3 regions of the Bacillus sp. AMCV2 genome follow, and region 1 is predicted to be linked to each of the others. Evidence: riboswitches for the same ligand, from Rfam matches in the RefSeq annotation. Region 1 holds a riboswitch; each other region holds the start of a gene.
The links. A riboswitch is a leader RNA that binds a small molecule or an ion and turns the genes downstream of it on or off. The one in region 1 is predicted to bind thiamine pyrophosphate.

Region 1 (3,277 bases):
GTCTGATCGGATTGATGATTCGGCGGGCTAGCAAGCTGCCGGCAAAAAAAGAAGCAATGCAGACAGCAGCACTTGCAGCGATTAAGATGATTTTCAACAGAAACAGACTCTCTTCTGTGTTCTCCAGTCTTTCAACCAGCTGAAGAGACACCACTTGTCCATCGGTCCAAATCACCGGAACAGCAGCCTCGGCAAACAGCTTGCCGTCATGTTTCCTCACATCTGCCGTTTCTCCGCTATGAAAAGAGAGAGGAAAATCTTTATAGGCTTTTTCTTTTGTGATCGTCATAACGGCTTTTTGATCACCATTCACTACACGCACCATGCCATTTGCCGGAAGATAGGCCTGCAGCATATCCCGCAAAGCCACTCCTTCTGTTTCAGCGGCACGCAGCGCTTCGGCAATGTTATCCGTCTCATCAGCAAGCCGGGCCGCATCCTTTGATGTCAGCGCAGACGAAAAAATGAGATATACTGCGGTATGAACCAAAATTAATAAAATCAACAGTGATATTGATGTGTATAGATGAATCTTGGTCTTCAGCTTCATCGTTTACCCCTTAATGGCATAGCCGACCCCGCGAATCGTATGGATCAGCTGTTTTTCGTAAGGATAGTCCAGTTTTTTTCTGATGTATCTTATGTAGACGTCCACGACATTTGTATCACCGATATAATCAAATCCCCATACCGAGCTTAGAATTTGCTCCCTTGTCAGCACTTGCTGCGGATGCTTTAGCATATAGACGAGCAGATCAAATTCCCGCGGCGTTAATTCCACCTCTTTGTCTCCGCGTCTCACTTCACGGGTTTTTTCGTTCACCCGCAAATCGTCATATGTAAGAAAGGTGCCGATATCTTCAGTTTTTGTTCCATTTTGCCGCAACGCCGCCCTGATTCTCGCAAGCAATTCCTCGATTTCAAACGGCTTGGTGACATAGTCATTTGCACCGATGTCCAGACCTGTTACCTTATCAGGAATACTGTCTCGCGCCGTTAATAATATGACCGGTGTCTGCGAATCCGTTTTTCTCAAGCGGCGCAGCACTTCCAGTCCGCTAAGCCCCGGAAGCATGACATCAAGAAGCACCAAGGAATACCCGCCTTCCGCTGCCGCATCCAGACCTTCTGTGCCATTGTGTTTGATGGTGACGCTGTATCCTTCATATTCCAATTCAAGCTGTAGAACCCTGGCGATTTTTTCTTCATCTTCCACAATTAATATGTGTCCTTTTTCCAAATTTGATCATCCTCTCCCGTCCCTATATGAAAAAAATGATTTCGTTGTTTACAAAATGATTCTTATCATCTATTATGATGTCAAAATAAAAAATTGTATACGGAAAGCACTAGGGGTGCTGTTTTGGCTGAGATAAAGCGCGAAAGAAACGCGCTTTGATCCCTTATGACCCGATCTGGATAATACCAGCGTGGGGAAGTGCAGGTTGACCGAATGGTGTATTTTTTTGTGCGCTTAATCGATCTATGACTGCATATTCCCTTAGGATATGCAGTTTTTTATTTTACCAAAAAAACAGGAGGTCGGAGAAATGGAGCATATTTGCGGTACAAGCAGAATCGCCGGTTTTCGCTTCTCTTTATATCCGATGACGGATGATTTTATCAGTGTGATCAAGTCTGCGCTGAAAAAAACAGATACATCCAAGGTTTGGACGAAAACCGACCATATCAGCACGGTGTTACGCGGATCGATTGATCATGTATTCGATGCTGCAAAAGCCATTTACCTTCATGCAGCAAACAGCGAACAACACATCGTCATGAACGGCACGTTTTCCATTGGATGCCCGGGTGACACACAGGGGGATACATATCTTTCCAAAGGTGATAAGCGTGTCAATGAAGATGCTGTCCAAGGCTTGAAGGCGGAAGCGCCGTGCCAATTTGCCCTTTATCCAATGAACGAGCCGGATTATATGGGATTGATTATGAAGGCTGTCGACATTGCAAAAGCCCAAGGCACTTTCGTACAGGGTGTCCATTACGCGAGCGAGCTTGACGGGGATGCGCATGACGTATTCAGCACATTGGAAGCCGTTTTCCGCATGGCCGAGCAGCAAACAAACCACATCACCATGACTGTGAATCTTTCGGCTAACAGTCCATCAAGAAAAAACAGAAAGCAGGGATAACATGAAAAGCTGGAAAGTAAAAGAAATTGTCATCATGTCGGTTATCAGTATCGTATTTGCCGTTGTTTATTTATTATTTACACATTTCGGAAACGTGCTTGCAGGTATGTTTGGGGCAATCGCCTATGAACCGATTTACGGCATTTGGTTTATCGTTTCTGTGATCGCCGCGTACATGATTCGAAAACCGGGTGCGGCGCTCGTTTCTGAAATCATTGCCGCTCTCGTTGAGTGCCTGCTGGGAAATCCGTCTGGCCCGATGGTCATCGTCATTGGCATTGTTCAAGGACTCGGGGCTGAGGCTGTGTTTCTTGCAACACGCTGGAAAGCATACTCTCTCCCTGTCCTTATGCTGGCCGGTATGGGGTCTTCAGTAGCCAGCTTTATCTATGATCTCTTTGTTTCTGGCTATGCAGCCTATTCACCAGGTTATCTGCTCATTATGCTTGTGATCCGCCTCATTTCCGGCGCGCTTTTGGCGGGGCTTCTCGGAAAAGCTGTCAGCGACTCTCTCGCTTATACAGGTGTGTTAAACGGAATGGCACTCGGAAAGGAACTGAAAAAGAAACGGAAGCGGGCGTCAGAACATGCAAGCCTTTGATGAGCTTCTGACGGTTGAGCAGCTCAGCTTCTCTTATGAAGAAGACGAGAAACCGGTTTTTCAAGACATTTCGTTTGAGCTTCAAAAAGGAGAATGTGTTTTATTATTAGGACCGAGCGGATGCGGTAAAAGCTCGCTCGCCCTTTGTTTAAACGGTCTATATCCGGAGGCTTGCGACGGCATTCAGTCCGGACATGCATTTCTATTTCAAAAGCCGGTCACAGATGCTGAAACCTCCGAAACGATTGCTCAGCATGCCGGGGTCGTTTTTCAGGATCCTGATCAGCAGTTCTGCATGCTGACGGTGGAGGACGAAATAGCGTTCGGGCTGGAAAATCTGCAAGTTCCAAAAGAAGCAATGACAGAGAAAATCAACGCCGTATTAGAAAAATTACGCATTACCCATTTAAAAGAAAAAACGATCTCAACCCTTTCAGGAGGACAAAAGCAGAAAGTGGCTCTCGCCTGTATTTTGGCGATGGAGCCTGAGCTTATTATTTTAGATGAGCCGACCTCTCTTTTA
Region 2 (3,277 bases), 210 kb from region 1:
CCTTGTCAGCAAGAAGAAATTTTCATGTCATTGTTCTTTTTTCCGGCTGCACCAGCTGATGATAAAATCGAGTATAATTTTTGTATACTCTACTAGCTGCTCAATCGATACCTTCTCGTTCACGGAGTGTGCATTGTGCAGATCTCCAGGACCGTATATTACGCATGGAATACCGGCATCATACAGCCACCCGCCATCTGTAACTGATTGAGAAACGTCAATAATTGGACACTCCCGTTTCACTTTCTCATGAGAGGCAGTTAACGCTAAGACGCCTGGGTGGCCAGGGTCAACTTCCAATGCCGGAAAAATTTCTCCTCTGTCTTCTATCATGGATGAGCCTCCCCACTTGAATACAGGGCGGTTTTCCCTAAGCCAAATATCACTGTCACTCAGCCGATTGACGTAATCTTCTATTTCCGCTGCCACTTGGTCATGGGTTTCATTCGGATAAAAATGGACTGTGATCCACAGCCGGCATTCGTCCGCTATAAAAGCCGCATGTCTGCCGCCTTCTATAACTGCCGGGTTAATCGTATTTGTGCCTGGTTTAAAACCGGGATAACTTTTCATAATGGACCAGTGGCGCTCAAGTTCACCGAGCCCCGCAATGATTTTTGCCATTTTTTCAATTGCGCTTGCTCCGAATGTTCCTCCGCCTGCGTGAATCATATTCCGTCTCGTTCCATCATGAAATGTTTGACTGCTTTTGATTTCGATCCAGCCTGTAATGACACCACCTTGGCCTTGAATATGCATATCGCTCGTATCCGCGACAATTGCAAAATCAGCGTGGTAGCCCCTCTTGCAGCATTCAAGTGTGCCGGCTTCTCCAACTTCCTCTCCAATAACCGATTGCAGAATCAGATCACCGGGAAGCTCAATGCCGGCTTCACGAATTAATTTGACAGCAAACAGCACACAAGCCATTCCGCCCTTCATATCGGAAGCGCCTCGCCCGATTAAGAGACCGTTTTTTTCAATTGGATGAAACGGATTGTGCTCCCATTCTTCATCCTCTTTTACCTCTGCCACATCTACATGACCATTGATAATCAGGCTATAATAATCTGCTGAATCTGTTCCCTTTAGCTTCCCTACAACATTGGGATCTCCAGGGTACACATCCCATTTGTCGATCGAGAATCCCAATTCATTTAAAAAACCCGCAATCCATGACTGAATGCCCTCTGTATTTCTTGCAGGCGGAGCGGGTGTTTGATAAGAAATCAGTGTTTTAGCAAGCTGAATAAGCTCCTCCTTTTGTTCTTCCACTTTTTTTTGCAAAGAGTCTATTTGTTGATCCAATGTAAATCCGCTCCTATTCTTTAAAATCAAAAAAGCCGTTTCAAATGTGATGAAACGGCTTAATAAAAACAAACGGAGTCCGATGTACTCCGCTTTTCACCGCTTCCCTCCGCTGGCATGATCCAGATCAGGTCAAAAGGGTTGAGACAAAGTCTCTCTCAGCTTCGCAAAGCACCCCTAGGATGAATCTATATATGTTTGTCAGGCATTCGTTATCGGCTCAGCTCTTGTTAAAAACGGCCGATCCTGATTCCATAATACATGGATTGGCGTATCAAAAAAAGCGGAAAGTACTTGATCAGTAAGCATTTCCTTTATTTCTCCGGATCCAAAGACCTCTCCCTGTTTTAATAAAAGGGCTTTATCAAAGACAGGCAAAATTTCTTCAGCATGATGAGTCACATAAAGGATAGATGGTGCATTTTCTTTGTTTGCAATGTATGTAATCGTATCTAACAACTTTTCCCGGGCAATAAAATCCAGCCCTGTGACTGGTTCATCCAGTATCAGCAACTCCGGATCGGCCATTAGTGCTCTAGCAATCAACGCTCTTTGTTTTTCCCCTTGAGAAAGGGTTTCATAGCGGCGATCGGCATATTCAATTGCTCCCAAGTCCTCTAACAAACCAATCGCTTTTTCCCTGGTTTCCTTACTTGGCGTTTCATATAACCCAATCGAAGCGTAAGCTCCGCTCAAAGCAATTTCAAAGGCTGAATCTGCCGGATACAATTTTTGCTGAAGAGCTGCTGAGACGAGGCCAATTTTACGTCTGAGCTTTTCCCCAAGCTCTGTTTTGCCAAATTCATGGCCAAGCACCTGCATCTCGCCTGATGTTGGAAAATAATATGAGCAAAGCATATTTAACAGCGCTGTCTTCCCGGCGCCATTTAGGCCGTAAAGCACCCAATTTTCCTTTTCTTCCACCTTCCAATGAATATCTCTCAGTATCCATTTCCCATTCCGTTTTAGTGAGACATTGTCAAGCTGCAAAATCATCGTGGTCCTCCTCTTTATTACCTTTTATAATTGTTTTAATTTTCATAAAACTTTGTACGAACTAGGATACCTTACTTTTTCCAAAACGTAAACCATCCGTAATCAATAGAAAAGCCTTTAAAACAACATCGTTTTAAAGGCTTTTCATTATTGATGAATATTTTTATTCATTTGTTTGATAGCCGCTTTTTCAAGTCTGGACACCTGCGCTTGAGAAATTCCGATTTCCTCGGCGACTTCCATTTGGGTTTTCCCTTGGAAGAACCGCTTTCTCAAAATCATTTTTTCCCTATCGTTCAGCCTTCTCATGCCCTCTTTTAAAGCCAGCTCTTCAATCCATTGTGAATCTGTATTGCGCTCATCACTGATTTGGTCCATCACATAGATCGGGTCTCCGCCGTCGTTATAGATCGGTTCAAATAGAGAAACCGGATCCTGGATGGCATCAAGCGCAAATACAATTTCCTCATGCGGTACTTCAAGAACTTTTGCGATGTCTTCTGCAGTCGGCTCCTTGCTTGTCTCACTGATTAACCGCTCTCTTACCTGAAGCGCCTTGTAAGCGATGTCCCGGAGTGATCTTGATACACGGATCGGGTTATTATCGCGTAAATACCTGCGGATCTCTCCGATAATCATAGGTACAGCGTATGTTGAAAACTTAACATTGTGGCTTAGGTCAAAATTATCAATGGATTTCATTAGTCCGATGCAGCCGACTTGAAATAAGTCATCAACATACTCCCCTCTGTTATTAAATCGTTGAATGACACTTAAGACAAGACGCAAGTTCCCGTTTACAAGCTTTTCTCTTGCTGAATCATCGCCTTCATCCTGCAGCTGCCTAAACAGCTTTCTCATCTCTTCATTCTTGAGTACTGGTAATTTGGAGGTATCCACCCCGCAGATTTCGACTTTATTTCTCGACACTTTTTTCCCTCCCTACAGGAGCTGCTGTACAACGTTAAGTATC
Region 3 (3,277 bases), 440 kb from region 1:
AAATTCTCATGCTGCAAAATTTCGGACCGCACATGGAACAAAAGTGAGCGGTTTTTGCTCCTTCAGCAGGCAAGGTTTCATCATGGTATTCAAGCGCTCTCTCTGGATCAAGAGATAGATTAAACTGATCCCGCCAACGGAATTCAAAACGGGCTTTCGATAACGCATCATCCCGGATTTGCGCCCCAGGATGCCCTTTTGCAAGGTCTGCAGCGTGCGCAGCAATCTTATATGTAATGACTCCTTCACGAACATCATCACGGTTTGGCAGCCCTAAATGCTCCTTCGGCGTTACATAACAAAGCATTGCTGTCCCGTACCAACCGATCATCGCCGCTCCGATCGCTGAAGTAATATGGTCATATCCCGGGGCAATATCCGTTGTCAGCGGCCCCAATGTGTAAAAAGGCGCTTCTTTACAAATGTCCATTTGTTTATCGACGTTCTCTTTGATTTTATGCATCGGAACATGTCCAGGACCCTCAATCATCACCTGAACATCATGCTTCCAGGCAATTTGCGTCAGCTCTCCAAGCGTCTCTAATTCAGCAAACTGCGCTTCGTCATTGGCATCAGCAATTGATCCGGGACGCAAACCATCCCCAAGAGAGAAAGCAATATCATACGTTTTCATAATCTCACATATTTCTTCAAAATGTGTGTATAAAAAGCTTTCTTGATGATGAGCCAGACACCACTGCGCCATAATCGCTCCCCCGCGTGACACAATACCAGTTGTCCGTTTGGCAGTCAGCGGTACATACCTAAGCAAAACACCCGCGTGAATCGTAAAATAATCCACTCCCTGCTCTGCCTGCTCGATTAGCGTATCACGATAAATCTCCCACGTTAAATCCTCCGCTACGCCGTTTACTTTTTCAAGCGCCTGATAAATCGGAACAGTTCCCACAGGCACGGGGCAATTGCGGATAATCCATTCACGCGTCGTATGAATATCTTTTCCGGTAGAGAGATCCATCATTGTATCTGCTCCCCAGCGGATGGCCCACGTCATTTTTTCCACTTCTTCTTCAATGGATGACGTAACCGCTGAATTCCCGATATTTGCATTAATCTTCACATGAAAATTCCGGCCGATAATCATTGGCTCACTTTCAGGGTGATTAATGTTTGAAGGAATAATCGCCCGGCCGCTGGCTACCTCGTCTCTGACGAATTCAGGAGACACATGCTCACGAATGGCGATAAATTCCATCTCAGGTGTAATGATCCCCTTTTTTGCATAGTGCATTTGAGTAACATTTTGACCTGCCTTCGCCCTCAGCGGTTTCCGCTTTAATCCTGGGTAGCTTACGTTTGGATTTGCTTTTTTATAACCGTTATCTTCTGGTTTTATAGCCCGACCTTCATACTCTTCCACGTCACCGCGCTCTGTGATCCATTTTTGGCGGAGCGGCTTTAATCCTTCTTGAATATTAATGGTTACTTCAGGGTCCGTATACGGTCCGCTTGTATCATAGACACGCACAGGCGCGTTTTCCTCTTCGCCGAACGATCCCGTCGTCGGACTCAATGCAATCTCCCTCATCGGCACTTGGATGTCCGAAGAAGAACCCTCCACGTATACCTTCTTGCTACCTGAAAAACTTGACATAATGGAAATGTTGGCTTGCTGCACTGAATTGTTTTGCATTACTTTTCCTTCCCCTTTCTTCGTTTGAAAGGACAAAATCAAGCCCATAACCAGCACAAAAAACCGGATTCATATAAATGAACCCGGTTACAGTCAGAAAGAAACATATTATTGCCCAGCACGACAATAACAAAAACAATTCCTCTACTTCCCCACGCTGGTACGAACCAGATCAGGTCCAAAGGGTTAAGAAGCTTACCTTCTCTCTCAGCCCGAAAGCGGGCACCCCCAGTAACTATTGATTTCGCCCTCATCTTAACATAAAACCAATCTGAAAAAAAGAGGAATATAGAAAATATTCAGCTAATTCATCCCAAATATTTGACCGGCAACGGGATTTCAGATACTTCATGTTCCCCCATTATCACCCGATATGCCTTTGCACCCGCTCTTGAACTCACGATTTGAAACAGCTGATCATTTATGAAATGGAGAGCAGCCCCATCATCCGCTGCATAGCCACTGCATAAGAACTTGTTAGATATCAACTGGTGGTATGCCGGTCTCCGATCCTTTTCCCCGTCATAATGGGGACAAAAGCTCCCTTGCAAAAAACCTAAACTTTTCAAACCTGTCAGCGGTCCGGCTGAATCTGTCACCCCTTCTTCAAACCAGCAGATCGCACCGGCACTTAATCCAGCTAGGACCACACCGTTCTTCCATGCTTCCCTGAGAATATGGTCCAGCCCCCACTCTTTCCATAACACAAGTAAATTCCGCGTATTTCCCCCGCCAACATAAATCACGTCCATTTCCATAACAAAAGAAGCTAAATCTGTTGATGGCGGCTTAAACAAAGATAAATAGACGGCACACAATCCAGTGTTTGAAATGCATGATAAAACCGCTGAATATAGTTTTGGGAATCTCCGCTCGCCGTCGGCAAAAAACAAATACGAGGCTGCTCTCGTTTTGATTGATTGAGGATATATTGATCGAGGGACAAATTATCCGGCTCCATCGAAAAACCCCCGCCCCCCATCGCAATAATCTGCTTCATCATCACACCCCCCAACAAATTTGTTGCTTATTATAGCATTTTGTATAGAAGCAAGAAACAAAGCCAAATACTTTCTTATCAGGAGCTGCTAAAAAAACAAAGGAGGTGGTTTCCCATTGAACAAAGTCTTTGTCCCAAAGATATTCTTGATTTGTTAACAACAATAAAAACCAGCATTAACAAATACACTGTCGCAATAACAGAAGCCGAAAATCCCCACATCAGAAGAGCGTTGCATGATCAATTAGATACAGCCATTCATCTCCAAGATGAACTGTCAGATTTTCTGTTAGAAAAGGGGTGGCTCGGGTGAGCAATTTCAAATCGATTCGCTTTATCTTACAGCAAAGACCACCAAAAGAGACGGGATCTCAAAGATGAGATGCCGCCTCTTTTTTATTGCTCCACTCTTCTTAAAGCCTCGTTTACCGTTTCTTTTATAAACGCGTCTTCACCGCTTAATCGGTCTAAACTGAGATCGCCGTTTCTCAGCCTTTCGGAAATATTGTTTATATCCTCCTCTACTGTGATTTGCAGCTCACCAGCCAAAAACATTCTGTGTAATTCATCTGCAACCAAACTTTCTTTATTCACTTCCATCCACTCCTTTATTTTCAATATTA

Region 2: linked by a shared signal. The riboswitch ahead of ylmB (N-formyl-4-amino-5-aminomethyl-2-methylpyrimidine deformylase) and the one ahead of thiU (HMP/thiamine ABC transporter substrate-binding protein ThiU) in region 1 are both predicted to bind thiamine pyrophosphate.
Region 3: linked by a shared signal. The riboswitch ahead of thiC (phosphomethylpyrimidine synthase ThiC) and the one ahead of thiU (HMP/thiamine ABC transporter substrate-binding protein ThiU) in region 1 are both predicted to bind thiamine pyrophosphate.

Annotation. Positions count from the first base shown of each region.
Region 1 covers NZ_JBVYIB010000002.1:1,387,012-1,390,288, reverse strand. The annotation lists gene ykoH (two-component system sensor histidine kinase YkoH) at 1-550, opposite strand, end outside; gene ykoG (two-component system response regulator YkoG) at 554-1,240, opposite strand; TPP riboswitch at 1,342-1,454, shown strand; gene thiU (HMP/thiamine ABC transporter substrate-binding protein ThiU) at 1,551-2,153, shown strand; gene AC0OMA_RS07375 (ECF transporter S component) at 2,155-2,754, shown strand; gene AC0OMA_RS07370 (ABC transporter ATP-binding protein) at 2,741-3,277, shown strand, end outside.
Region 2 covers NZ_JBVYIB010000002.1:1,599,560-1,602,836, reverse strand. The annotation lists gene ylmB (N-formyl-4-amino-5-aminomethyl-2-methylpyrimidine deformylase) at 28-1,308, opposite strand; TPP riboswitch at 1,396-1,497, opposite strand; gene AC0OMA_RS08470 (ABC transporter ATP-binding protein) at 1,510-2,304, opposite strand; gene sigG (RNA polymerase sporulation sigma factor SigG) at 2,452-3,234, opposite strand.
Region 3 covers NZ_JBVYIB010000002.1:951,323-954,599, reverse strand. The annotation lists gene thiC (phosphomethylpyrimidine synthase ThiC) at 1-1,654, opposite strand, end outside; TPP riboswitch at 1,787-1,894, opposite strand; partial or broken gene AC0OMA_RS05015 (Type 1 glutamine amidotransferase-like domain-containing protein) at 1,963-2,615, opposite strand; gene AC0OMA_RS05010 (spore coat protein) at 2,695-2,967, shown strand; gene AC0OMA_RS05005 (hypothetical protein) at 3,051-3,254, opposite strand.